Regions from separate parts of the Pseudobutyrivibrio sp. LB2011 genome, predicted to be linked through region 2. Evidence: predicted binding sites of a transcription regulator. Region 2 holds the regulator's gene; each other region holds the start of a gene.

Region 1 (11,245 bases), on a different contig from region 2:
CCTCATCAGCTTTCAGGTGGTATGCGCCAGCGTGTTGTTATTGCTATCGCATTATCTTGCGACCCTAATCTTTTAATCTGCGATGAGCCTACTACTGCTTTAGATGTTACAATCCAGGCAAAAATCATAGAGCTTATCAAAAAGGTACAAAAAGAAAGAGGCATCTCTGTTATTTACATCACTCACGACTTAGGTGTTGTTGCCAAGGTTGCTGACTACGTCAACGTAATGTACGCAGGAAAGATAATTGAAAAGGGCCTGACAAACGAAGTCTTCTACGATCCAAAACATCCATACACATGGGGACTTTTATCTGCTATGCCAGATTTGGAAACAGACGACAGGTTATACACAATTCCTGGTTCTCCACCAAATCTTTTACACGAAGTCAAAGGAGATGCATTCTCTCCTCGTAACAGATTTGCACTTGAAATTGACGACATTGAAGAACCACCAATGTTCCAGATTACAAAGAATCATTTCGCAGCCACATGGTTGCTTGACCCACGTGCTCCAAAGGTTGAAATGCCTTCAGAGCTTCGTGAAAGACTAGATAGAATGAAGAAGGAGGCAAGTAAATATGACAGCGAACTATAATGCAGAGCCTCTTTTGAAGGTTGAAAATTTAAAGCAGCATTTCAAAGTTAGCAACAACTATACCGTAAAAGCGGTAGAAGGTGTTTCATTTGAAATCTATCCTGGTGAAACCTATGGCCTGGTTGGAGAATCAGGCTCAGGTAAATCTACTATCGGCCGCTCTGTAATCAGATTGTACAATCCAACCGATGGAAAGATTACCTTTAACGATACTGACATCACTGGTCATCTTTCTAGAAGCGACAAGACCATGCTTCGTACACAGATGCAGATGATTTTCCAGGATCCTATGTCGTCTCTTAATCCTAGAAAAAAGGTTGAGGACATCATCGGTGAAGGATTAGACATTCATCACACCTACTCATCAAAAGCAGAACGTGATGAAAAGATTAAGGAGATTCTTGCAAAAGTAGGGCTTGCTCCAGAGCACGCTTCTAGATATCCTCATCAGTTTTCTGGTGGACAAAGACAGCGTGTAGGCATCGCCAGAGCTTTAATCATGAATCCAAAGCTGATTATTGCCGACGAATGTATTTCTGCTCTTGATGTTTCTATCCAAGCTCAGGTTGTAAACCTTATGAAAGATATCCAGGCCGAAACAGGTGCCGCTTATCTTTTCATTGCTCACGACCTTTCAATGGTAAAGTACATCTCCGACCGCATCGGCGTACTTCACCTAGGCCACTTGCTAGAAACTGGCACCACCGAGGAGATTTTTTCAAATCCTATCCATCCTTACACAAAAAGTCTTCTCTCTGCCATCCCAGAACCAAATCCTGTTGTTGAGAAAAATCGCGTAGCATTGACTTACGATTATAAAACTTCGGGTATCAATTATAATGAGGGAACGGAGCATTTAGTTGATGGAACTCACTATGTAAAATGTACCGACGCTGAGTTTGAAAAATGGAGTAAATAAAATAAAGGCCTCTCCTGATTTGGAGAGGCCTTTGAAAGTTCAAGTTATCCTTCGATAGCTATATATTTTGTTTCATCTTTCTGAGGAATTTCTTCCTTCTTAGGTACGCTTAAAGTAAGAACTCCATCCTTGAATGCTGCATGTATATCTTCCTGTGTGATGTTATCACCTACATAGAAGCTTCTGCTGCAAGAGCCAGTGTAGCGCTCACGGCGGATGTAGTTGCCATCATCATCCTGACTGTCGTTGTTCTGATTTGTTTCAGCTTTAATTGTAAGATATCCATCTTTCAACTCAGCTTTGATATCTTCCTTGGAGAATCCTGGAAGATTCATATCTACTTGATAACCGCTTTCGGTTTCTTTTACATCTGTAGTCATCATTCTTGAGAAGTCATTGTCAAAATTTCTTCCAAATCCTGTGACACGTGGTACTCCAAAGAAATCATCCATAAAATCATTTGATAAAATACTAGGCATTAACATAATACTTACCTCCTTTTATTTACGGGCTTCTTTGAGCCTGATTGTTAATGTGGTTAAAGAAGAACTTCTTTTGTTCCTCTTTGTGATTATGTTATAAACCTAAAATTAGCACTCGTCAAGTACGAGTGCTAATAATTTATAATTATTTAATATTTTGTTTATAATTTATCTGACATTTCCAAAACTCAACATCTTCAGTAATAATCATAAACCTGCCTCTTTAAACATATATCTTCCATTTTTGCAATCAATTATTTCTGATACCCATAATGCCTTAAGGAAGAAATCCTTAGTGTTGCATAACTTTTTAAGAGACTACTACCTAAACTAGATTTTGCTAGATTAGGCAGTAGCCTTTTTGGTATTTTGTGACAGATAAGATTGAAATACTTTTGTATGCTAAAAACTAATCAACTTAGCAATAGAAATGTCGTCTAGTTACGCCACACTGCCCTTGAAAACTACTGCCTATTTCTTATTTTTTATTCTAGGCAGTAGTCTCCTAGTGATGACTTGTGGCTTCGCCACAGTCCCAGTTTCAAACCTGCTTGACTAACATTAATCTGCCAAAAGTTATGAAGTCAAGGGAGCGTAGCTCCGAAGGCTTGCCCTTGACTGAAATAACTTGGCAGATATGATGTGTCTAGCAGTTTGAAACATAAAAGAGACCAGACGCAAGTCTGGTCTCGCATTATACAATTTGCAACTACATTTAATTACTATTTAATTCCTACAAACTCGTAGCCTGCTGCTTCTACTGCAGCCTTAAGATCTGCCTCAGCAACATCAGCTGAAGTCTTAAGTGTAACAAGGTTTGCCTCGTGGTTTGCTGTAGCCTCGTCTACTCCGTTGATTTTCTCAAGGGCTTCCTTTACGTGTGCTTCGCAGTGAGCGCACATCATTCCTTTTACTGTAATTTCCATTGTTGATTTGTCCTCCTTTATTTCTCCAGCTTTTGAATGCTGGCTGTTAACTAATAATTTTTCATGGCCAACTGAGCTCTTTAACGCCTTGTCTCTAGTGTGGTCGTGCATTTTAAATAGATTTAAACGCAATGCATTTGTTACAACGCAGAAGCTTGATAAGCTCATAGCTGCTGCACCAAACATTGGATTCAGAGTCCAGCCGAATGCATGTATATATGCGCCTGCTGCAAGTGGTATTCCAATAACATTGTAGAAGAATGCCCAGAATAGATTCTCATGAATATTTCTTAATGTTGCGCGGCTAAGTCTGATTGCTGCAACAACATCAGAAAGTCTGCTCTTCATAAGAACTACATCTGCTGCATCGATAGCAACATCTGTACCAGCGCCGATGGCAATTCCCATATCTGCCCTAGTAAGTGCCGGCGCATCATTGATTCCATCTCCTACCATGGCAACCTTGCCATACTGCTGCAATGCTCTGATTACTTCCTCTTTGCCATCTGGCTTTACGCCTGCAACGACTTCATCTACACCTGCCTCAGCTGCTATGGCTGCTGCAGTCTTTTCATTGTCACCAGTAAGCATTACCACGTGGATACCAAGATTCTTAAGATGTGCGATAGCCTCTGGCGAATCTTCCTTTATAACATCTGCAACTGAAATAATTCCTAGATACTTGCCATTCTTGGCAAAGAATAATGGAGTCTCTCCCTTTTCAGCTAATCTATCTGCAAGCTCTACTATTTCAGTACCGACATTAGCATGCTGCTTGATAAGCTCAAGGTTGCCTCCGTAGACTTCCTCTCCATCCAAAATAGCTGTGATTCCATTTCCAGATAAAACCTTAAAGTCTGTAACCTCAGCTGGCTCCATGCCATTTTCAAGGCCATTTTCTACAATGGCTTTAGCTAGCGGATGCTCTGATTTATTCTCTACTGCAAAGGCTACTCGAAGAAGATCCACATCATCCACATCCTCGGCCTCAAAGATTCCTACAACCTTTGGTTCACCTTTTGTGATTGTACCTGTTTTATCAAGTGCGACAATCTGAACCTTTCCTGTTTCTTCCAAAGATACAGCTGTCTTAAACATGATGCCATTCTTGGCGCCCATGCCATTTCCTACCATAATGGCAACCGGCGTAGCAAGGCCAAGAGCACATGGGCAACTGATTACAAGAACAGAAATTGCTCTAGCAAGAGCATAGCCCACAGGCTGTCCAACAAGCATCCACACTATAAAAGTAATTATCGCAATTACGATAACTGTTGGAACAAATACGCCTGAAACCTTGTCTGCGATTTTAGCAATTGGAGCCTTTGTAGCTGCCGCATCACTAACCATCTGAATAATCTGAGAAAGTGTTGTGTCCTTTCCAACTCTAGTGGCTTCGCATACCATATATCCACTTTCATTGCTTGTAGCTGCTGAAACTGAATCACCAACCGACTTATCTACAGGAATGCTTTCGCCTGTAAGTGCGGATTCATTTACTGCACTGCTACCATCCACAACGATTCCATCCACAGGGATGTTGTCCCCAGGCTTTACAACAAATCTGTCTCCGATTTTGACCTGTTCAATAGGGACTTCTGTCTCTACTCCATCCTTTAATACAACTGCTGTCTTGGCAGCAAGCTTCATCAAATCCTTCAGGGCATTGGTGGTTCTTCCCTTTGAAATAGATTCCAGCAGTTTGCCAACTGTAATCAGTGTAAGAATCATAGCCGCTGATTCGAAATAGAACTCCATCATATATTCCATGACTTTGTCCATATCACCATCAACCATAGCTGATGTCATTGCAAATAATGCAAATACACTGTATCCAAAGGATGCTGTTGCGCCAAGGGCTACTAGGGTATCCATATTAGGTGCACCATGCATGAGCCCTCTAAATCCGCTAACAAAAAACTTTTGATTAATAATCATAATCGCGATTGTAAGAAGCATTTCATACAATCCCATAGCGATATGATTTCCATCCAAAAAACCTGGCAGTGGCCAATCCCAAAGCATGTGTCCCATCGACACATACATGAGAGGAATCAGTAGTATCACTGAAGCGATTAATCTATTTCTAATCTTTGGAGTCTCGGTGTCTGCAAGCTCATTGTCATAATTTGGCACTGAAGCACTTGCTCCTGCAGAACCATCTGCCTTTAAGCTGGCACCATAGCCTGCATTCTCGATAGCCTTTATGATTTCAGCAGAGTCTGCATTTCCTTCGACTCCCATTGAATTCGTAAGAAGGCTAACTGCACAACTGTCCACACCAGGAACTGCGGATACAGCTTTTTCCACCCTAGCCTGACATGCCGCGCAGCTCATGCCTGTCACATTATATTGTTCCATATAACACCATCCTTATTTCATTAGTTTTTGAAGAACCGTTACAAGCTCGTCTACCACCTCTTCATCACCATTGCGGATGTTGTCTGCAACGCATGTCTTTACATGATTTGCAAGCAACACCTTGTTGAAGCTATTGAGAGCTGATGTAATGGCAGAAACCTGCATGAGAATATCTGTGCAATATGCATCCTTCTCAAGCATACTTTCCACCCCGCGAACCTGTCCCTCAATTCTTTTCAGGCGATTCATCAAATCCTTAAATTCTTTATCCTCGCGACTTTTGTGCTTGCCAGAGCAGCAGCATTCGCAAGTTTCCTCTATTAATTCTTCCTTATTTCCCATGATTAACTCCTTTTGTATACCCCCAAGGGGTATCCCCTTCGTTAAGACGATAATATACCCCCATAGGGTATTTGTCAACAATTAAATTTTATACAATGAAAAAGGACCACATCACCTACTGGCAATGCGGTCCCAAAATTATATTTATTTAGTTCTGTCCGTAATAAGCATTTGCTCCGTGCTTACGGTTGAAGTGCTTATCTCTGATGCAATCTGGAGCTGGCTCAACCTTTGGGTTAACCTGCTCTGTGAAGAGTGCCATCTTTGCGACCTCTTCAAGTACTACTGCGTTGTATACTGCCTGGTCTGCATCCTTGCCCCATGTGAATGGGCCGTGATTCTTGCAGATAACGCCTGGCACATACTTTGTATTAACGCCACGCTCTTCGAATGTTTCGATGATTACTTTTCCTGTGTTTACTTCGTATGCCTCATCGATTTCTTCTGGAGTAAGATTTCTTGTACATGGAATAGGTCCGCAGAAATAATCTGCGTGAGTTGTTCCATATAAAGGAATATCTCTTCCTGCCTGGGCCCAAGCTACTGCGTATGTAGAATGTGTATGAACCACACCTCCGATGTTTTCATACTTTTTATAAAGCTCAACATGTGTAGCAGTATCTGAACTAGGCTTATATTTGCCTTCTACTACCTCACCATCAAGATTTACAAGCACCATATCCTCAGGCTTAAGCTCATCATATTCTACACCTGATGGCTTAATTGCAAATATTCCAGACTCTCTGTCGATTCCAGAAACATTGCCCCAAGTATATGTAACCAAGCCGCGTTTTGGCAACTCCATATTAGCCTCATAAACCTGCTTTTTTAATTCTTCTAACATTATCTCCATTCCTCCACTGCGCATGCCTCAGCCTTAAGTGCCTTGCGGTAGTCAACCATCCACTCATCGTAACCCTTTACCATATCAGCATCTGGCTCCATTGTTGTAGACTCCTGACCTGCAAATACGTTTTCATCAAGGTAATCCTGTAACTTCTTGCTCTTGTCTTCGCGAAGAAGATAATTTGCAAGAACAGCCATACCCCAGGCACCACCTTCGCCTGCTGTAGCCATTACAGTGATAGGTGCATTGAGTGCTGCTGCAAGAACAGACTGGCCAACACCCTTTGTCTTGAAGAATCCGCCGTGGCCTGTAATAGACTTGATAGGCACATGCTCTTCCTTAAGAAGAATATCATTACCAAGCTTTAATACGCCAAGTGCTCCGTAAAGATTTGAGCGCATGAAGTTTGCAAGACTAAACTTGGCATCTGGCTGTCTTACCACCATTGGACGACCTTCGTTTACATTAACAACAGGCTCGCCACCGAAGTAGTTGAATGAAACAACGCCACCGCAATTTGCATCTTCTGTAAGAGCCTTGCGATAAAGTGTTCCATAAATATCGTTCATTGAAACATCCATTCCAAATGCATCTGCGAACTCTTTAAAGATTCCAACCCACGCATTTAAATCGGATGTACAGTTGTTGCAGTGAACCATTGCAACTGCTTCTCCAGTAGGAGTTGTAACCATATCGATTTCCTCGTAAGGCTTTGATAATGGCTTGTCCAAAACTACCATAGAGAATACTGATGTACCAGCAGAAACATTACCTGTACCTGCTGAAACTGCATTTGTTGCAACCATACCTGTGCCTGCATCACCTTCTGGTGGAGCAAGTGGACAGCCTGGCTCAAGTTCTCCTGTTGGATCAAGGAGCTTTGCACCTTCCTCTGTAAGAGATCCTGCATCATCACCTGCCACAAGAACAGCTGGCATTAAGTCTTCTACCTTTGTTGTAACACCATGTGCTGCTGCAAGCTTGTTGAATTTTTCAAGCATTGCTGTGTCATACTGGCATGTTTTTGAATCGATAGGGAACATACCAGATGCTTCACCAACACCTGCTACCTTCTTGCCTGTCATCTTGAAATGAACGTAGCAAGCAAGTGTCATGAAGTATGCAACATCTTTTACATGTGGCTCCTTGTTAAGAATGCACTGATAATAATGTGAAATACTCCAGCGCTGAGGCATGTTGAAGTTGAGCTCTTTGCTAAGCTCTGCTGCAGCCTCTCCTGTGATAGTATTTCTCCATGTTCTAAATGGAACCAAAAGATTATCATTCTTATCAAATGCAAGATAGCCATGCATCATAGCTGAAAATCCGATGGCACCAATCTTTGTAAGCTTAACATCATATTTGTCGTTTACATCTTTTTTAAGCTTTGCATAGCAATCCTGAAGTCCAGCCCACACTTCCTCAAGAGGATATGTCCAGATACCATTATCTAAATGATTCTCCCATTCATGATCCCCCTGAGCCAAAACCTTATTCTCCTCATCAACGAGTACGGCTTTGATTCTTGTCGAGCCAAACTCAATACCAAGGGCTGTCTTCTTGCCCTCAGCAATTATCTCATTAATATTCATGTGTAAATTCCCCCAATATATCTCGCTGGTTACGGCTACAAGCCTACTGATTTCTCCGCTCGGTGACATACCTCGCTTGAGAAATAGTAGAGCTTGATGCCTACCAGCTATTTATACTTTATGAAAAATTACTCTCCAAAGACCGCTACGTAGTCCTTCTGGAATTTCTCTATGCCAGCAGTTGTAAGTGGATGATTAATCATCTGCTCGATAACATGGTATGGTACTGTTGCGATGTGAGCACCTGCAAGAGCGCAGTCTGTAACGTGAATTGGGTTACGAACTGATGCAGCGATGATTTCTGTGTCATATCCATAGATATCAAAGATTTCTGCGATGTCGCGGATAAGGTCGATACCTGGCATGTTGATATCATCCAATCTTCCAAGGAATGGAGATACATAAGAAGCACCTGCATTAGCTGCAAGAATTGCCTGGTTTGCAGAAAAGATTAATGTAACGTTTGTCTTGATGCCCTCAGCTGAAAGAACCTTTACAGCCTTAAGTCCTTCTGCAGTCATAGGAATCTTTACTACCATGTTTGGATGCATTGCTGCAATCTCACGGCCCTCTTTAATCATACCTTCTGCATCAACAGTTGTTGCCTTTACCTCGCCTGAGATAGGTCCATCTACGATAGATGCGATTTCCTTAAGGATTTCTTCCTGGCTACGTCCACCTTCCTTAGCAATCAAAGATGGGTTTGTGGTAACTCCACAGATTACTCCAAGATCGTTAGCCTTCTTAATGTCCTCAATTTTTCCAGTGTCAACAAATAACTTCATTTTATTTCTCCTTCTTTCTATGCTGGCAATTTTGCCAATTTCTTCTAGTTTTTAACTACTAAAAGTTTAATGCTTTTAACCTTTGCCTTCAATCAAATTTATGACTTTCTAATGGCAATTTATTTACCGTATACAAGATTTCCAAGTGCAAGATCACGCTTGAAATCACGAATCTTTGTATCCTTATCAATGTATACTGCTTCGATTCCCATTGCTGCAGCCCAGTCGCCCATCTGCTCTGCTGTCAAATCATAAGAGAATGCTGTATGGTGTGCACCACCTGCAAGTAACCAAGCTTCTGTACCTGTGTAGAAATCTGGCTGTGGTGTCCAGAAGTTGATAGCTGTTGGAAGCTTTGGAAGTGGCTTCTCAACCTTCTTGCAATCAACATCCTGAATGATAAGACGGAATCTATTTCCAAGGTCGATAAGAGATGTTGCAATACCCTTTCCTTCCTTTGACTGGAACACAAGACGAGCTGGATCTTCTCTGTCGCCCATTGAAAGAGGCTGAACCTTAATCTGAATAGGACCATCAGCAAGTGTTGGGCAAACCTCAAGCATGTGAGCCTGGATAATTCCTTCCTTACCTTTTACAAGATTGTATGTGTAATCCTCAAGCATTGAAGTACCCTTAGCATCCTTCATGCCTGTTGTCATAATCTTCATAAGGCGAACCATAGCAGCAACCTTCCAGTCACCTTCTGCGCCAAAGCCATATCCTTTTTCCATAAGTCTCTGGATTGCAAGACCTGGAAGCTGCTGAAGTGCGCCAAGATCACCAAAGTGAGTTACAATTGCCTGATAGTTCTTCTCCTCAAGAAATCTTTCAAAACCAAGTTCAATCTGTGCCTGAACAGCAACATGCTTTTTGAATTCCTCTGGGTCTCTACCTTCAAGGCAGATATCATATTTGCTGTAATACTCATCGACAAGAGCATTTGTATCAGACTGAGAAACAGCTGCAACTGCCTCAGCAATTTCATTTACAGGATAAGCATCAACTTCCCATCCGAACTTAAGCTGAGCTTCTACCTTATCACCTTCTGTTACAGCAACATTTCTCATGTTGTCAGCAACTCTCATTACACGAATGTGGCTTGACTCAACAACACCAACTGCTGTACGCATCCAAGAAGCAAGCTTTTCCTGAACCTCAGCATCCTGCCAATATCCAACAATTGTCTTTCTCTCAATACCCATTCTTGAAAGGATGTGAGCGTACTCTCTATCTCCGTGAGCTGCCTGATTCTCATTCATGAAATCCATATCCATTGTCTCGTATGGAATCTCACGATTATACTGTGTATGAAGATGGCAAAGTGGCTTTCTGAATTCCTGATGTCCAAGTATCCAAGACTTTGCTGGTGAGAATGTATGCATCCATGTGATTACACCTGCACATGTCGGATCATTGTTTGCCTCATTAAATGTACGTCTGATTACCTCGTTTGTAATCATTGTAGGTTTCCATACTACCTCAAAAGGAAGACGTCCCGACTTGTTTAATGTCTCAACAATCTCCTTTGAGTGTGCTGCAACGTGCTCTAAGCACTCATCTCCGTACAAATCCTGAGAACCTGTGCAGAACCAAAACTTGTAGTTAAGCTGTGTTTTCATAAGATTTACCCTCCTCCTAAATCGTTTACCTTATATAAATAAAATACAACTTGTCCAACAATTGGCACAAGTTGTATTTCTTTAATTAAAAATATTATATTTTAGCCATTTATAAGGAGTGTACAAGTTGCATTACTACTGTACAAGTTCCGCCTTTTCTCCACTTCCTTCAATTTCAAGGCTCCAATACATGCTTTTAAACTCTGTAGGAGTGCATCCCTTTTGAAGCTTAAACATTCTAATAAAAGAAGAAATAGACATAAATCCGCAGTTAAGGGCCACATCTGTAACGGAATTTCCCGGTTCTATCAAAAGCTCTGATGCTTTAGCAATACGCTTTTGATTTACGTATTTATAGAAGCTGGTACCTGTAAACTGCTTGAACAGTCTTTCAAAATAGAACTTACTAAAGCCGCTCATATCCGCAACCTCATCCAGCTTCAAATCTTCTGAACAATGGCTATCTATATAATCACAGATTTCCACAAACTTGTTGGCATAATCCTCCTTTGAGGAAATACTTGTATCATTTGTTTTAGTGGACTTGCTTGAATAGTTTTGTCCTATGAGCTTTAGCATCTCCAAAATCTTACTATATATACTAAGTTCTGAAAAAGATGTGCCTGCCATATACTCTTCTTTTATTTCTACAAGCATCTTTACCAGCTGCTCATGTATGCTTGGATATTCCTCCGGCGTGATGATTGCATATGGTGACATAAAAGAAATCAAAACCTCGAATTCTCTAAGGAATCTCAGGTATGTAGTGTTTGGT
Region 2 (11,245 bases):
AAGACCTGCAATCTTACCAGCATCCTTTGTAGCCTGACGCTGAGCATCGTTGAAGTAAGCTGGAACTGTGATAACTGCCTCTGAAACTGTCTCACCAAGGTAGTTCTCAGCATCACTCTTAAGCTTCTGAAGAATCATAGCTGAAATCTGCTGTGGGCTGTACTTCTTGTCGTCGATGATACGACCATTGTCTGTACCCATATCTCTCTTAATTGAAGAGATTGTCTTTTCTGCATTTGTAACAGCCTGACGCTTTGCTGGCTCACCAACAAGTCTCTCACCTGTCTTTGTAAATGCTACGATAGATGGTGTTGTTCTAGCACCTTCTGTATTTGCGATAACGGTAGGCTTTCCACCTTCCATAACAGCAACACAGCTGTTAGTTGTTCCTAAATCGATACCAATAATCTTTCCCATGATTTATATCCTCCTAAATTACTTAATTTGCAACCTTAACCATTGAATGACGAACTACTGAATCGTTGTACATGTAGCCCTTTTGGAATTCTTCTACGACGATGTTCTCGCCAACTTCCTCATCCTCAACATGCATTACTGCATTGTGGAAATCAGGATTGAATTCCTTTCCTACAGCCTCGATAGGCTTAACACCTGCTTCCTCGAGAGTTGTAAGTAACTGCTTGTATATCATGAGCATTCCATCAGCAAATGGATCTGCTCCCTCCTCAACTGTAGCAAGACCTCTTTCGAAGTTATCAACTACAGGAAGAACCTTTTCAATGATGGCCTTTGCGCCATTTCCAAACATCTGAGCCTTTTCCTGCTCTGTACGACGACGGAAGTTTTCGAATTCTGCCATCTGACGAGTAACTCTATCAGTAAGCTGCTCTATCTGCTCATCACGCTTATCTTTTTTCTTTTCTTTTTTCTTGAATGGCTTCTTGCCATCCTTTTCCTCTTTTGAAGATTCTTCTGAAGTGTTTTCCTCAGAAGCTTCTGTCACTTCAGCTTCGGCTTCTTCAGCCATCGCTTCCGCATTTTCCATAGCTTCTTTAACTGCTTCTTCAGTAGAGAACTCTTCCATTTTTTCTTTATTCTCTGCCACGAATTTACATCTCCTTAATTTCTTTTATCCTTTATTTCTGTCAGCTTCCTGTTTCAGTAATTTATCTAGCTGACCTTTAAGACTTTTTATATTGTCAACAACATTTTCGTAGTCCATACGCTTTGGACCAACGATACCAATTGTACCTTTGACTCCATCGCCAAGCTCGTATGTTGCTGTAACAATCGAACAATCCTTCATAGTTGATATTGGAGATTCGTCTCCGATATATACCTGAATTCCTGTGCTCTCATTTTCACTTGAGCTATCATTAAGAAGCTCTATAAGTGATTGTTTTTCTTCGAATGTATCTAATAATTCAGAAGCCTTCTTTGAATCTGCAAGCTCTGGATACTTGAAGATATTGGTAGCACCTGAAGTATAAACCTGCAAATCATCGCCTTCAGTGATTGTCTCTGCTACGGTATCGAGTACCTGCTCTACAATCTCATCATGGATACCTGCCTGCTCCTTTAATCTGGATATAACTGCCAGATTAATCTGGTCAACTGTCAGGCCGTTAAGATTTGTGTTAAGAAGCATGTTAAGCTTTAACATTGTTTCATTATCAAGTGGCTTATCCACATTGATGATTTTGTTCTTAACGATGTTGCCATCCATGACAACTACTGAAAGTACCTGGTGTTCATCAACAGCTGAAAGCTGAACAAACTTTAATCTATTTGAAACAACTGAAGGAGCTGAAACTAATGTGGCATACTGGGTATTGTTTGCAAGTGTTTTTGCTACATTCTTGAGAAGGCTTTCCATCTTTTCTGTCTTCTCAATCATCCATTCCTGCATGTCAGCAACTTCTTTGTCCTTCTCAGCTATTAGATTGTTAACATAGAATCTGTAACCTTTATCTGAAGGAATACGACCTGCCGATGTATGTGGCTGAACTATATAGCCTAAATCCTCAAGATCTGACATCTCGTTTCGGATGGTAGCTGAACTAAGATTCAAATCAGTGTATTTTGATATTGTTCTTGAACCAACTGGCTCACCAGTTTCAAGGTAATTCTTAATGATTGCATTTAAGATTTTAACTTTTCTCTCATCTAGTTCGATATCAGCCATACATTCACCTCACTCCCACTCAGTTTTATGTTGTTAGCACTCATCTGATTGGAGTGCTAATCATTTTCTGATGTTAATTTACACCTAGGGTCCCCTTTTGTCAACCGCCTTAAGATATTTTTTATACTTTCTTTATTAATGTTATATAATTGTTATTTTTCCTAAGCTTTGGTAATATATGAGGGCAATCATTTTTGTAAATATCATCGTTTTTTGCAAAAATAATTACATTAATATAGAGGTGTTTTATGGATCAAAGTAAAATCAGAAATTTTTGCATTGTTGCACATATCGATCACGGCAAATCAACCCTTGCCGATCGTATCATACAGATGACTGGCACTCTTACTGAGCGTGAAATGCAAGCCCAGGTCCTTGATAATATGGACCTTGAGCGCGAACGTGGTATCACTATTAAGTCTCAGGCTGTTCGTATTATATATAAGGCTGACGATGGAAATGAATACATCTTCAATCTTATCGATACCCCAGGTCACGTGGATTTTAATTACGAAGTTTCTCGTTCACTTGCAGCTTGCGATGGTGCCATTCTCGTTGTTGATGCTGCACAGGGTATCGAGGCTCAGACTCTTGCAAATGTTTATCTTGCATTAGATCATGACCTTGATGTTATTCCTGTCATCAACAAAATCGATTTGCCATCTGCAGATCCTGAACGAGTAATCGAAGAAATTGAAGATGTCATTGGTCTTGAGGCACAGGATGCTCCACAGATTTCTGCCAAGACTGGTCTTAATATACATGACGTTCTAGAAGCAATAGTTAATCAATTGCCACCACCATCAGGGGATGTTAACGCACCTCTTCAGGCACTGATTTTCGATTCACTCTATGACCCTTACAAGGGCGTTATCGTATTTTGTCGAGTAAAAGAAGGCACATTAAAGGTTGGCGACAGCGTCAAAATGATGGCTACTGGTGCAGAATTTGATGTTGTAGAAGTAGGCTACTTCGGTGCCGGTCAGTTCATTCCTTGCGATGAACTCCCAGCTGGAATGGTAGGTTATATGACTGCATCCATCAAAAACGTTCGCGACACTCGTGTTGGTGATACAATCACTCACGCTGATGCTCCTGCTTCCGAGCCACTTCCAGGATACAAAAAAGTTAATCCTATGGTTTACTGTGGTCTTTATCCTGCAGATGGCGCTAAGTATCCAGATCTTCGTGATGCACTTGAAAAGCTTCAGCTTAATGATGCAGCTTTGCAGTTCGAGCCAGAGACATCAGTTGCACTTGGTTTTGGATTCCGTTGTGGTTTTCTTGGACTTCTTCATTTGGAAATCATCCAGGAGCGTCTCGAGCGAGAATATAATCTAGACCTTGTTACTACTGCTCCAGGCGTAGTTTACAGAGTTTACAAAACAGATGGCACAATGATAGAGCTTACAAACCCAAGTAATCTCCCTGATCCTAGTGAGATTGAATACATGGAAGAGCCAATCGTTGAGGCTGAAATCATGGTTACCAGCGAATACATTGGTGCAATTATGGACCTTTGTCAGGAGCGTCGTGGCCAGTATATTTCAATGGAATACATGGAAGAAACCAGAGCACTTATCAAGTACACTCTTCCACTCAATGAAATTATCTATGATTTCTTTGATGCTCTAAAGAGTCGTTCTAGAGGATACGCTTCATTTGACTATGAAATGAAGGGATACATGAAGTCTGACTTGGTTAAGCTTGATATCCTTATTAATAAAGAAGAAGTTGATGCACTTTCATTCATCGTCTTCTCTGGTACTGCTTACGAGCGTGGACGTAAAATGTGCGAAAAGCTTAAAGAAGAGATTCCACGTCACCTTTTCGAAATTCCTATCCAGGCTGCAGTTGGTTCAAAGGTTATTGCCAGGGAAACTGTTAAGGCTATGCGTAAGGACGTTTTAGCAAAATGCTACGGTGGTGATATTTCACGTAAGAAAAAGCTTCTTGAAAAGCAAAAGGAAGGTAAAAAACGAATGCGTCAGGTTGGCAATGTAGAAATTCCGCAGGAAGCCTTCATGAGTGTTCTTAAATTGGACGAGGATTAAAATGACTCCTATCGAACTATATATTCATATACCATTCTGTGTAAAAAAATGTTTATATTGCGACTTCCTTTCAGGAGTGTTTGATGAAAAAATGCAGCGGCGTTATGTCGCTGCTTTGTGCACTGAAATAAAATATATGGCAAGCCAGGTCCACGGTGTTGAAGTAGCTACTATTTATGTTGGCGGTGGCACCCCATCTTGGCTTTCTGAGGATTTGATGGATTCAATTATTACCACCATCAAATCGTCCTTTAGAGTCAATCCATTGGCCGAGATATCTGTTGAGTGTAACCCGGGAACATTATCCGCTGAAAAGCTCAATGTATACCGTAGCGTCGGAATCAACAGACTATCCATCGGCTTACAGTCAGCAAATGACGATGAATTAAAGGAGCTTGGACGAATCCACGACTACAATCGTTTCCTTCACACATTTGATTTAGTTCGAAAGGCAGGTTTTGATAATGTAAATGTGGATATCATGACAGGATTGCCACACCAGACAGTGGAAAAACTCGAACGCACCCTAAACGCAGTCACTATGCTTCGACCAGAACATATCTCTGCTTACTCTTTGATTATCGAGGAAGGCACTCCATTCTACGATAAATATAAGTTTGATGCTGTTAAGCAGCATGCAGGCATGGAAACCGAGGATTTACCTACCGACGAAGAGTCTTATCATTTGTATAAATACACAATGGACTATCTTGAAAAGAAAGGTTATAAACGTTACGAAATCTCCAATTATGCCCGCGGTGGAAAAGTTTGTCGCCACAATATTGGCTATTGGGACCGTGTTCCTTATTTAGGACTTGGCCTTGGCGCTGCTACCCTGTATCAAAACAGACGTGCAGACAACATTCGTGACATATACAAATACTGCGAAATTGCCGAGCAAATCGCTGAAGGCAAGGAAATATCTACTGAGCTTTCCTCTCCTTTCTATGACAATGAAGAAACCCTTTCCAAAAAAGAGGCCATGGAAGAATTCATGTTCCTTGGTCTTAGAAAAATCGATGGTGTCAATCGTTCTGACTTCTTTAATATGTTCGGAATTGATATCGAAGCAATATATGGTCCAATCATTACTGCCCTTAGGAACCAGGGATTTATGGACGCAAAAGAAGGTCGTTTGTTCCTTACCGATATAGGAATAGATGTAAGTAATCAGGTTCTTGCCCAGTTTTTATTAGATAAGTAGAATTATTTACATTATTTCAATAAAAATATTCTCAAACTATTGACAACTTGGGATTCATTAACTATTATATTTGAGTATGCGTTGAACTGTCCGTGTCCGGCTACAACGTATTTAATTTGAACATTTTATAATTATACAAATTGGAGGTGTAGCAACACATGGCAAATATTAAGTCTGCTAAGAAGCGTGTTCAGGTAACAGCTATCAGAACAGAGCGTAATAAGGCAATCAGATCAGAGGTTAAGACATACGTTAAGCGTGTTGAGGCTGCTGTAGAGTCTGGAGATAAGGCTGTTGCAGAGGCTGAGCTTAAGGCTGCTATCAAGGTTATCGAGATGGCTGGTTCTAAGGGCGTTTACCACGACAACACAGTTAGCCGTAAGGTATCTCGTCTTTCAAAGCTTGTAAACACACTTGCTTAATTTAAATACGAAATAATAAAAAGCATCGGTCCCGTCAGCCGATGCTTTTTTTGTGTTATTTTTTTATTCCTCAATGTTATCTTCTTCAGATTTATTAATCTCTTCTGCTATATCTTCTTTCCAGAACTCTCCTGTTTTAATACGTTTTATACCTGACTGATTGCTCTTTCCTCTAATAGCCTCTATTTGCTTTGTTGCAATATATCTTTGTAGAAAAGCTGCATGGTCTGATGAAATAGTGCATCCACTAAAAACGCCACCATTCTCATCTTCCTTTTGATTGATAATCCTTCCAAAAAACTTTCCTACTTCTCTCTCTCCATCATCTGTATCCTCAAGAAGATGCAGTATGAACTCTCGATTCGGGTCAATTTGAGAACCTAAAGGCTCCACAAAGCCCACACCGCAATATGATAAATCTCGAACGATAACCGAATACATTATATCGTCCTGCTCAACGTCCATTACCTTATCAATATTGATGCGCACTCCACGACGTCGATTATATTTATTTCCCTCTTCTAATAATGGTAATACAACGTGGATTGCACGACCTGATGAAAATGTAAATTTATATATTTTAATATTTTCCCAAATAAAAACACCTTGATCATTCACTACTATCAAATCAAGTTTTGAAACGCTTCCTGTAAAATCAACTTCTCTAACTGAGTTTTGCCACATCTGAATAATGTTCTCTATCGGGATACCTTTATTACCAAACTTAGTAGTAAACTCTTCTTGCTCCTTTTCGTTCAACACGGCATACTCCGTAGGCAACTCCAGTTTTTTATTCTCAAGAGTTGCTTGCACTGAGATGCGCGCCTTTTCTGTCACCTCTGAAATATGTAATTTCGTAATTGTTTTTTCTTTATTCATACTTTAATTTTAGCAAAGAAAAAAGTTCCTGACTACTATAGAATTACCGGCAATATATGGTTTCTTTCGTAACAAATACTTCACAAAATTTGCATGATTTATCGTACAGTATTATGTATATTTAAAGAGGGAGTATGTAAATCCAATGAGGGCAATAATTTGAAACAATACAATTTTGAACTAGAGAATATATCTCATCTAGAAAATGCACTCGATTCTTTACACAAAGACATCGACAATGATTCATATTCATCTATTCTATTCCATATATATACAAACGGTATCGACAAATCAGAAATAGACATTGTTAAATCTGAGATTCTTGATGCTTTTCCAACTGCGTCTATTGGTGGAACAAGTACAAATGGAGGCATTTGCGATGGCCATCTAGTTGATGAAGGAATGGTTATTTCTGTTTCAGTTTTTGAAAGCACATCAACTCAGGTCAAATTATTCAATTGCATTCCAGGAAATGAAGACATTGTAGGGAAAAGCATATCAGATTTTATAGATTCAACGGAAAATATCGTAGCAGCAGAATTGCTCATAACACTCAAATCAATTAACAGTCATATTATTTTAAATAATGTAGAAAAGTGTCATAAGGATATTTTCGTATTCGGCGGAGGAAGTGCCGCCGTCACAATATCTGATGAAAATACCTGTGTAATAGATGAGAATGACATCTCTCCTAATGGTGTCCTTGTGATAACCTATTCCGGTCCAGATTTTCATATCGATGTGCACCATGCAATAGGTTGGAAAGCATTAGGTAAGGAATTAAAAGTTACCAAAATAAAGGGCAAGCAGCTATTTGAAATCAATAATACCCCTGCCGGCAAAGTATATAGCAAGTATTTGGATATCCAGGCTGATGAAAACTTCTTTTCAAACATACTAGAATTCCCAATAATGTCTCATCAGCATGGCAATGAAGTATTACGATTACCATTTTCATGTAATCACGAAGATAACTCTATTATTCTTGCAGCTGATATCGACCCTGGAACTCCAATCAATCTTTCCTACGGAGACCCTGATGTAATCAAGGAAGACGTAATTGCTCTTATAAAAAAAGTAAAGGCCTTCGCACCACAGGCAATATTCTTGTACAGCTGTGGTGTACGACGCCTCTATTGGAAATACCTTATAAACAAGGAAACAGCTCCATTTGCAGCCATCTCTCCAACCTCTGGATTCTACTCTAGTGGTGAGATTATGCGCATGGGGAACCACATCATCGAGCATCACGTCACATTAATAGCAATCGGAATGCGTGAAGGTGAAAAGGCCATTGCTCAGCCATCATTTAATGGTGACAAAGCTCTGCCTATACCAGAAGAGCAAAAAATGCACAGTCAGGTTTCTATGGTACGTCGTTTGGCCAACTTTATTAACGTCACAGCTGCTGAGCTTCAGGAGGCCAACGAAAAGCTACAAGAGATTGCAGATACTGACGAACTAACAGGATTATATAATCGCAGAATGCTCAACAAGCTTGTTTCAAACGCTATTGATAGAGCGAATAAAAACGGCTTTGATATGATTATCGGTATTGCGGATATTGATAATTTCAAAGAAATAAACGACACCTACGGCCATGTAATGGGTGATAAGGTACTGGTAGAACTGGCTAAGCAGCTGGATAATGAAGTCGAAAAACTTCCTAGTGGAATTATCGGACGCTGGGGCGGCGAAGAATTCATGTTTATCGCCCCTACATTAAAGCTAGATGATGTTCTATCCAATATTGAAGAAGCCAGAAAACGAGTCTCCAGCATCAAATTTGATGGAATAGACTCTCCTACTATAAGTCTTGGCCTCACTGCTTTCGTTATGGGCGACACTGCTGAATCAGTATTTAAACGAGCTGATGCTGCCTTATACGAAGCCAAGGAAACAGGAAAAAACAAGACATGCGTAAAATAAAATAAAGCCCTGTCCCACACATAGGGACAGGGCCATTTTTATTTACCTGCATATTTCATAATAATAAGTTCTACAGCCAGCTTTTCATCCAAGCGACCAGTCTTAAACTGCTCCTCAAAATCAGCTGCATCATTTAATAGATTAGTAATTTCCTTTGCAGAAAAATTGTTAGCCAACTGCATTGTACGCTTCACAGCAAAATCTGGCATTCCAACTTTGCTTGCTATCGTTCCTGCATTGTTGCCATATGCCGACAACTCCTTGATAACCTTCATCTGTCTGAACTGGCGAACTATCATAGTCAGAATTCGCATAGGAGGCTCCTTCGCAGAAAGCATATCCTGATACAAATCCAATGTCTTTTTCAAATCCTTGGCAGAAATAGCATTTAGCATATCGAAAATCTTTGTCTCTACTCGGGCAATACAAATAGCATTGACGTCCTCCAAAGTTATCTGATTCCTGTCCCCTACATAAGAAACAAGCTTATCAAGCTCTGTAGCCATATTATCCATTGAGTCGTGAGTCATGTTCAAAAACTGAGACCAGGCATCTCTTTTCATCTGCTTGCCAGCAGCGTTTAGCTGACCACCAACCCATTTAGCCAAAACACTTTCATTAGGCATATTCATCTCTATGTCTCGACCTGCAGCTTTTGCTGCCTTATATAGCTTTCCTCTTTTATCTGCAGAAGGCTCTACAAATATAAAGATGGTAAAATCAGGGATGTTTGATAAATAGTTTCCTAAATCTTCAGGCATCTTTTTGCCAAACCCGCTATTCTCAATGAGTATAACTCTGTGCTCAGCAAAAAATGGCATTGTCTCAGCCTGGTCAATTACCTGGCCTACGTTGATGCCATTGTCCTCGTATTTGGTGAAGTTCATATTATCACCCTCATTTACAAGTGCCTTCAAGAGCTTGTTCTTGTACTGAAGCTTTAAATAGTCTTCCTCGCCATAAAGCAAATATATATTTTGAAATTGTCCTGAACTAATATCTTCATCTATACGTCTCATAGGTAAAAGTATAGCCTAAATCCAGATTAACTACTAGTGAATATTAAAAAGAAATAATATTCTATAAACTAATCCCATTCGTTAGAAAACTCTGGAATAAAGCTCTCCTTCGCAACTTTTCTATCCTGTATAAAGGCGTTTTCTATGCCCAAATCCAAAGCGTAATTAACAAGGGTATCGTATTCACGTTTAGTAACTCTTCTGTTTAATTCAGGGTATTTTGAAGCTATATGAGGCATCGGTGTATACTGGCTCATCATGCTGATAAAAATACTATCCTGATAGTTATCAAACAAATATTTAATAATTGCTTTGGCGTCATTTACATGGCCAGGTAATAAAAGCTGTCTAACTATGACGCCGGATTTAACAAACCCCTGCTCATCAAACTCCACAGTCGGACACTGGCAAACCATCTCATCAATAGCCGCTTTTACTACCTCAGGATAATCTGATGCATGCGAATATTTTCCAGCCAACGCTTCATCCATATATTTAAAATCTGGCAGATATACATCCACTATTCCTTTTAGAAGCTTTAATGATTCCACCTTCTCATAACCACTGGTATTGTAAATTACAGGTATCTCAAGACGACTACCATCTTCCAATCCAGCTTTAGCCAGCTTCACCGCTTGAACAATCTGTGGGATATAGTGGGTACCTGTTACAAGATTTATATTGTTTGCACCTTGTTTTTGGAGCTTAACAAACTGGCGTGCCAACTCTTCTACAGATATTTCCTTGCCAACCTTTCCATGGCTTATCTCTTCATTCTGACAAAACACGCAGTGAAGATTACATCCTGAAAAAAACACAGCTCCGCTGCCGCTTTCCCCTGAAATACATGGTTCCTCCCAATAATGCAAGGCGATTCTGGCTATCTTAAGCTTATCAGATACCTGACATATCCCTCTTGAATTTACTCTATTAACTTTGCAATCTCTAGGACAAAGCCTACATTCATTCATAATTTCCATAATAAACAAAAAGTGCCTGGCATAATAAATACCAGGCACTATATCTTTTAATTATTTATTGCGACCCTTTGTCTTGATTTCATTAACAATAAGCTCTACAAACTCATCAAATGAAACTGTTGTAGTACCCTGCTCGCCGTGAAGTCTGTATGAAACTGTTCCTTCAGCTTCCTCATTCTTACCAAGTACAGCAAGATAAGGAACCTTCTGGATCTGTGCTTCACGCATCTTGTATCCAAGCTTCTCTGAACGAGTATCAAACTCAACACGAACATCTGCATCATTGAGTGCATCAACAAGCTTCTGTGCGTATGCATTAAGCTCTTCATCATCATTCTTTACAGGAAGCACCTTAACCTGTGTAGGTGCAAGCCAAAGTGGAAGATTTCCCTTTGTCTCCTCAAGAATGTAAGCCATAAATCTATCAAGTGAACCAAGGATAGCTCTATGGATAACTACAGGTGTCTGCTTGTTAGACTCTGCATCTGTGTATGTAAGGTCAAACTTAGCTGGTAAGCAGAAGTCAAGCTGGCATGTAGAAAGTGTAATCTCGTTACCAATAGCTGGCTTAACGTTAACATCAAGCTTTGGTCCGTAGAATGCTGCCTCTCC
Region 3 (11,245 bases), 140 kb from region 2:
ACGTTTGAATGAGGCAAAGATGGCAGAGATTGCTGATCGTAAATCAATGTAAAGGACTTGAAGAATATGAATTACCATAACATTACAAAGGATGACATGCTCAACGGTGACGGCCTTCGTGCTGTACTTTGGGTGGCTGGCTGTGATCATCATTGTAAGGAGTGTCAGAACCCGGTTACTTGGGATCCTGATGGAGGACTTAAATTTGATCAGGCTGCAAAGGATGAATTATACGAGGTCTTATCTCGCGACTATATATCAGGCATAACATTTAGTGGCGGAGATCCACTTTATCCTGGCAATCGTCAGGAAGTGACGGAGCTTGCCCGGGAAATTAGGGAGAGATTTCCCGGCAAGACCGTCTGGCTTTACACAGGCTTCACTTATGAAGAAATAAAATCTCTGGAAATTATGGAATATTTGGATGTTCTGGTTGACGGAGAATTTGAAATTGATAAGATAGATTTGCAGGCAAAATGGAGAGGAAGTATCAATCAGCGTGTTATTGATGTTCCACAGACTAGAAAGCTTGGACAAATCGTTTTGCATGTAGATTAACAAATGGAGAATAAAAATGAATATTAATATTTTGCGTATGACTGATTCTGCAAAGCTTCCTGAGCGTGGCTCAGTATCAGCAGCTGGTTATGATTTATTTGCTGATGTTGCAGAGGATGTTACTATTGCGCCACACGAGACCAAGATGATTGGAACAGGTCTTGCGATGGAGATTCCTGAAGGGTATTTTGGAGGCATTTTTGCTCGTTCCGGATTATCTGCAAAGGAAGGTCTTCGACCAGCAAACTGTGTTGGCGTGGTAGATTCTGATTACAGGGGAGAAATAAAGGTTGCCCTTCACAACGATGGAGAGCAGGCTAGAGTTATTACACCAGCTGAAAAGATTGCTCAGCTTGTGGTTGTACCATTTTTATCTGTTGACTTTAATGAGGTTTCAAATTTATCTGATACCGCTAGAGGAGAAGGCGGATTTGGTTCCACTGGAAAACATTAGTATTTATTACGTTGGCGCCTGGTTTTGTACCAGACGCCTTTCAGCGTTTTTATAAATTATATCGAAAGAGAGTATGATTTTATGGCAAACAAAGTTACTTATGATGCCAGCAGTATATCTGTTTTAGAAGGTCTTGAGGCTGTTAGAAAAAGACCCGGCATGTATATTGGTTCAACATCACGAAAGGGCTTGAACCATCTTATATATGAGATAGTGGACAACTCAGTAGATGAGCATTTGGCCGGCGAGTGCGACACTATCCATGTTACTCTTGAAAAGGACGGCAGCTGTACAGTAGAGGATAACGGTCGTGGTATTCCAGTTGGAATGCATGCAAAGGGTGTGCCTGCTGCACGTCTTGTTTTCTCTACACTTCACGCAGGTGGTAAGTTTGATGACAGTGTCTATAAAACATCTGGCGGTCTTCACGGTGTAGGTTCTTCAGTTGTAAATGCTCTTAGTACATACATGACTGTAGATATTTCTCGTGAGGGTTACGTTCACCACGATAGATACGAAAGAGGCGTACCTACAGAAAAACTTGTTGATGGTCTTCTTCCAAAGATTGCCAAGACAACAAAGCACGGTACAAAAATCAACTTCCTTCCTGATCCAGAAATCTTTGAAAAGACTTATTTCAAGGAGGAAGATATAAAGTCGCGTCTTCACGAGACTGCATATCTTAATCCAGGTCTTACAATCAATTATGCAGATTTACGTGGTGAGGAGCCAGAGTATCTCACTTTCCATGAGCCAGATGGAATCAAAGGCTTTGTAAAGGAGATTAATAAAACTGCAGAAGCTCTTCACGATGTTATCTATTTCAGCGGTAGTGCTGATGGAATCGAGCTAGAGGTTGCATTCCAGTATTGTAACGAATTCAAGGAGAATATCCTTGGTTTCTGTAACAATATCTACAACTCTGAGGGTGGTACACATATCACAGGTTTCAAGACAGTTCTTACAACTGTTATTAATAACTATGCCCGTGAGCTTGGTATTTTAAAGGACAAGGATGCTAATTTCACTGGTGCTGATGTTCGTAACGGAATTACAGCTATTGTTTCTATCAAGCATCCAGATCCTCGCTTCGAAGGACAGACAAAGACAAAGCTTGATAATCCAGATGCTTCAAAGGCTACTCAGAAGATTTGTCAGGATGAGTTTGTTCTCTATTTCGATAGAAACTTAGATACATTAAAGGCAATTATTTCTTGTGCAGAGAAATCTGCAAAGATTCGTAAATCCGAAGAAAAGGCAAAGACAAACCTTCTTACAAAGCAGAAGTTTTCTTTCGACCAAAATGGTAAGCTTGCAAACTGCGAATCAAGAGATGCAAGCAAGTGTGAAATCTTTATCGTAGAGGGAGATTCCGCTGGTGGTTCTGCAAAGATGGCTCGAAATCGTATGTATCAGGCTATCATGCCTATCCGAGGAAAGATTCTTAATGTTGAAAAGGCATCGATGGATAAGGTTCTTGCAAATGCTGAAATTAAGACACTTATCAATGCTTTCGGATGTGGTTTTTCAGAGGGATATGGTAACGACTTCGATATTTCAAAGCTTCGCTATGACAAAATCGTAATCATGGCCGATGCCGACGTTGATGGTGCCCACATCTGTACATTGCTTCTGACATTCTTCTACAGATTTATGCCAGAGCTCATCAAGGAAGGTCACGTATACATCGCTATGCCTCCTCTTTACAAGGCTATTCCTACAAAGGGCGAGGAAGAATACCTTTACGATGATGTTGCCCTAGATAAATATCGTAAAAAGATGAATGGAAAGACATTCACTCTTCAGCGATACAAAGGTCTTGGTGAGATGGACAAGGATCAGCTTTGGGAAACTACACTTGATCCTGAGCGTCGTAAGCTTAAGCTTGTTGAAATTGAGGATGCTCTTATGGCTTCCGAGGTAACAGAGCTTCTTATGGGTAGCGACGTTGCTCCTAGAAAAGACTTTATTTACAAACACGCAAAGGAGGCAGAGATAGATGCCTAGTGAGATTATAAGAACCGAATATTCTGAGATTATGCAGAAATCCTTTATAGACTATTCTATGTCGGTTATCCTTGCACGTGCAGTTCCAGATGTTAGAGATGGTCTTAAGCCTGTACAGCGTCGTACCCTGTACGATATGTACGAGTTAAAGGTTGATTATAATAAACCATATAAAAAGAGTGCCCGTATCGTAGGTGATACCATGGGTAAATATCACCCACATGGTGATAGCTCAATCTACGAAGCACTTGTTGTTATGACACAGGATTTCAAGAAGAGCCTTCCACTTGTTGATGGCCATGGTAACTTTGGTTCCATTGAAGGTGATGGTGCCGCTGCTATGCGTTACACTGAGGCTCGTCTTGCTAAGGTTGCCCAGGAGGTTTATCTTGGGGACCTTGATAAAAACGTAGTAGATTTCGTACCAAACTATGATGAGACAGAAAAGGAGCCAGAGGTTCTTCCTGTTCGTGTTCCTAACATCCTTATCAATGGTTCCGATGGTATTGCCGTTGGTATGGTTACATCAATTCCTCAGCACAACCTTGGTGAGGTTATTGATGGCGTTATTGCATACATGAAGGATCCAGATATTAACACAGCTCAGATGCTTAAAATCATTCCAGGTCCTGATTTCCCAACAGGTGGAATTATCACAAACAAGGATGATTTGCTTGAGATTTACTCAACAGGTGTTGGTAAAATCAAAATCCGTGGTAAGGCAGAAATCGAAAAGATTAAAGGTGGTAAGGAACAAATCGTAATTACGGAGATTCCTTATCCTATGATTGGTGCCAATATCGGAAAGTTCCTTAATGATATATATTCACTTGTTGAGTCTAAAAAGACCAACGATATTACAGATATTTCAAACCAGTCTTCAAAGGATGGTATGCGAATTATTGTTGAGCTTCGCAAGGGTGCTGATGCACAGAATGTCCTTAACCTCCTCTACAAGAAGACTCGTCTTGAGGATACATTTGGTGTAAACATGCTTGCTGTTGCTGATGGAAAGCCAGAGACTCTCGGTATCGTTCCAATCATCAGACATCATGTTAACTTCCAGTATGAGCTTTGCACTAGAAAGTACACTCATTTACTTGGCAAAGAGCGCGAGAAAAAGGAAATCCAGGAAGGTTTGATTAAGGCTTGTGATGTTATCGACCTTATCATCGAAATTCTTCGTGGTTCAAAGGATGTAAAGCAGGCTAAGGCTTGTCTTGTTGAAGGTATCACTGAAGGTATCAAGTTCAAGTCTGAGCAGTCGAAAAAGGATGCAGCTTTACTCAAGTTTACTGAGCGTCAGGCTCAGGCTATCCTTGATATGCGTCTCCACAGATTAATCGGTTTGGAAATCGAAGCATTGCGTGGTGATTATGCTGAGACAATGCAGAAGATTGCTGATTATACAAAGATTCTTGAGAGCCGTGCTGAGATGGCAAAGGTTATCATCAAGGATTTACAGGCTATCAAGAAAGAGTATGCTAGAGAGCGCCGCACTGTTATTGATAACGTAGAAGAGGCTGTTGTAGAAGAAAAGCCAATCGAGGAAATTGATGTGGCAGTTCTTATCGACAGATTTGCATATGCTCGTGTAGTAGATATGCCTACATTCGAGCGTAATAAAGAAGCAGCAGAGACTGAATCTAAAAAGATTATTTTCTGTAAAAATATAGATAAGATTTGTCTCTTTACAGATGACGGAGATATGCATGCGATTAAGGTTCTTAGCCTTCCATTTGGTAAGTTCCGTGATAAGGGACTGCCAATCGACACTGCAGAAAAGGGATCAAAGATTGATCTTACAAAGCAGAATCTTATCTTTGCAGATTCAATGGCTAACATTATCCAATCACGACTTTTATTCGGTACTAAGCAATCTATGATTAAGGTTGTTGAGGGTGCAGAATTTGACGTTACTAGAAAGCAAATTGCTGCAACCAAACTTGCTGATGACGATAAGGTTATATGTGTTGGCAAGCTTAATCCTGGTAGCTCTGTTGTAATGCAGTCTGCAAAGGATATGTTCCTTCGAATTGAAGGGGACACAATTCCTGAAAAGAAAAAGACAGCAGTTGGTGTCCGTGGAATGAAACTTGGCAAAGGCGACGAGCTTATTAATATTTACATTCTTGGCGAAGGCGAAAATGTAGATGTTAAGGTTAAAGACAAAACTGTTTCAATCGGACGACTTCACATCGCAAGCAGAGACACAAAGGGCGTTAAGAAATGATAAAAAATGTTTATTTTGATTTAGATGGCACACTTGTTGATTCAGCTCCTGGTATTATTGAGGGGCTGAAGGTTGCCCTTACAAAATATGGATATGACATTCCAGATTTTGTTACACTTCGTAAATGCGTAGGGCCACCATTTACATATTCTTTTCCAAAGCTTTTGCATATTAAGGATGAGGATTTTGATGGTGCTGTTGCCGCTTACAGACAGTATTATGACAAGGAAAATGGTATGTTTAATGCCAAGGTATACGCTGGAATAGAAGAGCTTCTTGCTGCATTAAACAAAAGAGGTTATTGCTTGTTTGTCTGCACTTCAAAGCCAGAACCAACTGCTAGAAAGCTATTGGCAAAGCTTGGTATAGACCATTATTTCACTGATATTTGTGGAGCTACATTGGATGCTTCCATAGATACAAAAGCAGAAGTAATAGACTTATGTTTTTCACGTGCACCATGGCACAAAAAGGAAGAAACAGTACTTGTTGGTGATACTAAGTTCGATGCAGAAGGTGCTGCACAAAGAGGAATCGATTGCATTGGTGTTTCCTGGGGCTTTGGTTCAAAGTGGGATTTGGAAGATGCTGGAGCTGTCACTATTTTAGACTATCCAAATGAGGTGCTTGAATACATTGAAGCAAATTAGACAGAATAGAATCATTCAAATTATATATCCATTGCTTGTTTATTTCTTTGTATATCAGCTGGGAGTTTCGTTGCTTCTTGATATCATAGGAGATAAATACGGCAAGCTTTCATGTCTGCTTATAGCAGGCATTGTTTGCATTGTGCCAATGTATATTATTTATTCAAATGTTCCAAAGCTTATTCCGGAGCCTGTTAAAAACAAAAAGCAAGTCTTCGTATATGCGATATGGGTTGTGGCAACGGTAGCTGTGGCAGTTTTACTAAACGTAGCTCTGACCCATAGTGGTTTGGTTGAATCGTCGGCAGGCTTTGCCAGAGCCAACAGCATACTTACTGATGGCGATTTAGTAATGAAGGTGTTATGCAACTGTTTAGTAATTCCGATATTGGAGGAATTATTAATGCGAGGGATTCTAACAGGCCAGCTATGCTTATGGTATGGCCCGGTTCCAGCGGTAGTGATTTCCTCAATTTGTTTTGGAATTCTACACAATAATATAGTACAATTCATATATGCAGTATTGATGGGAGCAGCCCTTGGATTTATGTATATTAAAAATAAACGTTTATCCATGTGCATTATTGCTCACTGTTTAATAAATCTTACTGCTATATTATTTGGTTAAATACTGATTATTATCACTTAATCAATACTAAGGAGGAGACTATGGCTCACACACAAGAAGAAATTAAGGACTCAAAGGCAGGCTTGATTGCCAATATTATCGGAGCGATTGCTTACCTGGCTGTTGGTATTTGTTTGCTCACACTTAATGTAGAGTTTATTTCAAAAGTGGTATATTCATTCTCTATTTTAGGTTTTGGTATTTTATTTATTTGTTTTGGAATGTACTACATGATTAAATATTTCTTTAATCATGAATTTACTAGAATCACTAGCTATGGTTTTACAATGGGTGTCATCCTTGTTGTAATAGGTGCAGTTTTTATCGTAAATGCGGATATTGTATCAGCATTTATTGATGCTCTTGTTTGCCTTATAGGTGTGGTTTTTGGTGCTATCATGCTTCAGCAGTCATTTGCATTGTTCCACATTCAAAGAGGCTCTTGGTTCTTAAGCTTGATTCTCGGGGCAGCTACAATTGCCGCAAGCATTTACCTGCTTTTAACACCTATCAAGATTTTTGATGGAAATGTTTATGCATCCGCTTACTTAGTAGTGGTAGGAGCATTTTCTCTATTTTCATTGTTACTTATGGTGATTGGCCTTAGGGATCATAAAAAGGATTCTAATAGAAACTTTAATCGCAACATGGAGGATTCTCCAATTTCAGGCAAAAACAAAGTAGATGAATCTATTTTTGAGGAAGAGCCTGTAGTTGAGTTTGCAGAAGAAACAAAGTCGCAGCCTGAGGCTGGCTCAGATGCTTTATTTGAGGAATAGTATGTTGTATGGCTAACATCTTTGATTATCTTGACTGGAGAGGGGATGTCCCTTTCAATATAGATCCGTTTAATGAGGTGGATGCACTGGCTCTTTGCGAGCTGGTGTATGCACCTTTTGATGGTTTAGTGCCTGGTCCTGGCCTAAAAGAAAAAATCTCAATAGAAGATCTCAACAAAATATTTTTTGAAAAATTCACAGAAGAAGGTTTGATGGCAAGAACAGCTATGACTAAGCTTGCTCCCTTTATTATGCCTAAAATGGCTAATTCTAAAAGATTTGGTGGAATGAAGCTTGCAGGTTTTGTTAATGATGTTGATGCTAGGAAACAGACTCAGTTTGCTGTTTGCAGTTTTTATTTGCCTGATGGCACTATTTTTGTTGCTTTTAGAGGAACTGACGATACACTTGTTGGGTGGAAAGAAGATTTTAACATGTGCTTTTCTGAAGGCACTGGCGGTCAGCTTCAGGCGGCAGATTATCTCAATACCAATTTTGCTAGGACAATGAAAAAGCTTCGAATTGGTGGCCACTCAAAGGGTGGTAATTTTGCTGTTTATGGAAGCACATTCTGCAGGGGCCATATACAGGATAGTATCTTAGAAGTGTATAATTTTGATGGACCTGGATTTATTCCGGAAGTCCTCAAAAAGCCTGCTTATAAAGCTATGATTAATAGAGTTCATAAGTATATTCCGGAAGAATCTATTATTGGAATGCTTATGTATACAGAGGCAAAGATGCAGGTTATTGTCAGTGATGCAAAGGGGATTAACCAACATGACCCATTGAGCTGGCAGATAAAACGCAATAGATTTGAGCAGGTAGATGCAGTTGCTTCGTCTTCAGTTTTAATTGATGAAGTCATCAAGAAATGGGCTGTTCAGTTTGATTATGAGACCAGGGCGGCATTTGGTGATGTTTTCTTTTCATCCCTTATTAGCTCATCAGGGGCTACAAGGCTTTCACAGATTACATCTAGTAAAGTCAGGTCTATTGCGTCGCTAACAAAAGAGATACAAACTCTTGATCCGAAGAATCAGGCTTTGATTTTGGATGTATTTGGCAAACTTGTGGCTGCAGGTGGCGATAGTCTTAAGCATTCTCTGCTTTCTAAGCTACCTAAAAGTTTAATAATGAGAAAAAACGAGAAATAAAGAGAAAATAAGAGCTTTCTATAGGATTCTTTCGAAAACTACTAACCTTAATTGCTTGCAACTGATTCGAGAGAATCCTATTATACTCTTTGTGGTTAGCACTCGACTGAATGGAGTGCTAATAAATGATTTTGATACTTAAATTAGGAGGTAATATAAAATGAAATTAGTTCCATTAACAGATCGCGTTGTATTAAAGCAGTGCGAAGCAGAAGAGACTACAAAGTCTGGTATTATTCTTGCATCTGCAGCACAGGAGAAGCCACAGGAAGCTATGGTTATAGCTGTTGGCCCTGGCGGAATTGTTGACGGTAAGGAAATCACAATGCAGGTTAAGGAAGGCCAGAAGGTTATATATTCAAAGTACGCTGGTACAGAAGTTAAGCTTGAAGGCGAGGAGTACATTATCGTTCGTCAGAATGATATTCTTGCAGTTGTAGAATAATATTTAGGAAAAGAGGTAGATTATTATGGCAAAAGAAATTAAGTATGGCGCTGAAGCAAGACAGGCTCTTGAGGCAGGCGTAGATAAATTAGCAAATACAGTTAGAGTTACTATTGGACCTAAGGGACGTAACGTTGTTCTTGCAAAGTCTTACGGTGCTCCACTTATCACTAACGATGGTGTTACAATCGCAAAGGATGTTGAGCTTGAGGATGCATTCGAAAACATGGGTGCTCAGCTCGTAAAGGAAGTTGCTACAAAGACAAACGATGTAGCAGGTGATGGTACTACAACAGCTACAGTTTTAGCACAGGCTATGGTAAAGGAAGGTATGAAGAATCTTGCTGCTGGTGCAAACCCAATCGTTCTCAGAAAGGGTATGAAGAAGGCTACAGATTGTGCTGTTAAGGCTATTCTTGAAATGTCTAAGGCTGTAGATGGCAAGGAGCAGATCGCTCGTGTTGCAGCAATTTCAGCTGGTGATGATGAAGTAGGTCAGATGGTAGCTGACGCTATGGAAAAGGTTTCTAACGATGGTGTTATCACAATCGAGGAATCAAAGACAATGCAGACAGAGCTTGACCTTGTAGAAGGTATGCAGTTTGACAGAGGTTACATTTCAGCTTACATGTGCACAGACATGGACAAGATGGAAGCAAACCTTGATGATCCATATATTCTTATTACAGACAAAAAGATTTCTAACATTCAGGAACTCCTTCCACTTCTTGAGCAGGTTGTTCAGTCAGGTGCTAGACTTCTTATCATTGCTGAGGATATCGAGGGCGAGGCTCTTACAACACTTATCCTTAACAAGCTTCGTGGAACATTCAACGTTGTTGCTGTTAAGGCTCCAGGATATGGTGACAGACGTAAGGAAATGCTTCAGGATATCGCAATCCTTACAGGTGGCCAGGTAATTTCTGAGGAAGTTGGTCTTGAGCTTAAGGATGCAACTCTTGAGCAGCTTGGTCGTGCTAAGTCTGTAAAGGTTAACAAGGAGAACACAGTTATCGTTGATGGTCTTGGTGATAAGGCTGCAATCGAGGCTCGTGTATCTCAGATTCGTGGACAGATTGATGAGACAACATCAGAGTTCGATAAAGAAAAGCTTCAGGAAAGACTTGCTAAGCTTGCAGGTGGTGTTGCAGTTATCCGTGTAGGTGCTGCTACAGAAACAGAAATGAAGGAAGCTAAGCTTCGTATGGAAGATGCTCTTAATGCAACACGTGCAGCTGTAGAAGAAGGTATCATCCAGGGTGGTGGATCTGCTTACATCCACGTTCAGAAGGAAGTTGCAGCTCTTGCTGATACACTTTCTGGTGATGAGAAGACAGGTGCAAACGTTATCGTTAAGGCTCTTGAAGCTCCATTATTCTACATTGCTGCAAATGCAGGTCTTGAAGGATCTGTTATTATCAACAAGGTACGTGAGTCAGAAGTTGGTATTGGTTTCGATGCTTACAACGAAGAGTATGTAAACATGGTTAAGGCTGGTATCCTTGATCCTGTTAAGGTTACAAGAACAGCTCTCTTGAATGCTGCTTCTGTTGCTGCAACACTTCTTACAACAGAGTCTGTTGTTGCAGATATTAAAGATCCTACTGCTGATGCTGCAGCTGCCGCTGCTGCCGCAGGTGGAATGGGTGGCATGTACTAAAATTATGCTTTAGTTGTTTCTTTTCACCGCTGATTATGTTAGAATAATCAGCGGTGTTTTGTTTAACACAGAGTATTTTTTGAGGTGATTTATGAGCAAAGTTGCAATTCTTACAGATAGCAATAGTGGCATTACACAGGCACAGGCCAAGGACTATGGAGTTTTTGTTATACCTATGCCTTTTTATATTGATGGTGAGTTATATTACGAGGATATCGATTTAACTCAGGAACAGTTCTATGAGAAGCTTACACAGGGCGGAGAGATTACTACTTCGATGCCTATCACAGGAAATCTTATGGATACATGGGATAAGCTTCTTAAAGAGTATGATGAAATAGTTTATATTCCTATGTCTAGCGGTTTATCTTCATCTTGCGCTACAGCAAAGATGCTGGCAGAGGATTACGATGGCAAGGTTGTAGTTGTAGATAACCAGCGTATCTCAGTTACACAGAAGCTTTCAGCGTTGGAAGCTAAAAAGCTTGCCGATATGGGGAAGAGTGCACAGGAAATCTGTGATGCTCTTATGGAAATCAAGTCTTTATCTACCATCTACATCACAGTAGATACACTAGAATACCTTAAAAAGGGCGGAAGACTTACTCCAGCAGTTGCTGCAATCGGTTCACTGTTAAAGATTAAGCCTGTACTTTCAATCTACGGAGAGAAGC

The links. Region 2 encodes HrcA, which represses chaperone genes, less so after heat shock. Its sites were predicted from a motif close to TGTTAGCACTCNNNNNNNNNGAGTGCTAACA; they were not measured.
Region 1: the regulator HrcA is predicted to act here: its motif matches at 2,105-2,135, upstream of T375_RS05540 (Hsp20/alpha crystallin family protein).
Region 3: the regulator HrcA is predicted to act here: its motif matches at 8,560-8,590, upstream of T375_RS02165 (co-chaperone GroES).

The regions. Positions count from the first base shown of each region.
Region 1 covers NZ_JNJS01000002.1:427,416-438,660, reverse strand. The annotation lists gene T375_RS13540 (ABC transporter ATP-binding protein) at 1-597, shown strand, start outside; gene T375_RS05545 (ABC transporter ATP-binding protein) at 581-1,516, shown strand; gene T375_RS05540 (Hsp20/alpha crystallin family protein) at 1,561-2,001, opposite strand; gene T375_RS05535 (heavy metal translocating P-type ATPase) at 2,721-5,285, opposite strand; gene T375_RS05530 (metal-sensing transcriptional repressor) at 5,298-5,627, opposite strand; gene T375_RS05525 (L-ribulose-5-phosphate 4-epimerase) at 5,776-6,471, opposite strand; gene T375_RS05520 (xylulokinase) at 6,471-8,066, opposite strand; gene fsa (fructose-6-phosphate aldolase) at 8,195-8,851, opposite strand; gene araA (L-arabinose isomerase) at 8,971-10,470, opposite strand; gene T375_RS05505 (AraC family transcriptional regulator) at 10,606-11,245, opposite strand, start outside.
Region 2 covers NZ_JNJS01000001.1:331,091-342,335, reverse strand. The annotation lists gene dnaK (molecular chaperone DnaK) at 1-417, opposite strand, end outside; gene grpE (nucleotide exchange factor GrpE) at 440-1,045, opposite strand; gene hrcA (heat-inducible transcriptional repressor HrcA) at 1,091-2,146, opposite strand; gene lepA (translation elongation factor 4) at 2,395-4,200, shown strand; gene hemW (radical SAM family heme chaperone HemW) at 4,202-5,404, shown strand; gene rpsT (30S ribosomal protein S20) at 5,563-5,826, shown strand; gene T375_RS01450 (PilZ domain-containing protein) at 5,890-6,705, opposite strand; gene T375_RS01445 (sensor domain-containing diguanylate cyclase) at 6,865-8,634, shown strand; gene holA (DNA polymerase III subunit delta) at 8,673-9,653, opposite strand; gene T375_RS01435 (radical SAM protein) at 9,722-10,633, opposite strand; gene thrS (threonine--tRNA ligase) at 10,685-11,245, opposite strand, start outside.
Region 3 covers NZ_JNJS01000001.1:467,705-478,949, forward strand. The annotation lists gene nrdD (anaerobic ribonucleoside-triphosphate reductase) at 1-52, shown strand, start outside; gene nrdG (anaerobic ribonucleoside-triphosphate reductase activating protein) at 67-558, shown strand; gene dut (dUTP diphosphatase) at 575-1,012, shown strand; gene T375_RS02135 (DNA gyrase/topoisomerase IV subunit B) at 1,094-3,019, shown strand; gene T375_RS02140 (DNA gyrase/topoisomerase IV subunit A) at 3,012-5,252, shown strand; gene T375_RS02145 (HAD hydrolase-like protein) at 5,249-5,902, shown strand; gene T375_RS02150 (CPBP family intramembrane glutamic endopeptidase) at 5,889-6,530, shown strand; gene T375_RS02155 (DUF308 domain-containing protein) at 6,572-7,309, shown strand; gene T375_RS02160 (Mbeg1-like protein) at 7,318-8,466, shown strand; gene T375_RS02165 (co-chaperone GroES) at 8,627-8,911, shown strand; gene groL (chaperonin GroEL) at 8,937-10,571, shown strand; gene T375_RS02175 (DegV family protein) at 10,663-11,245, shown strand, end outside.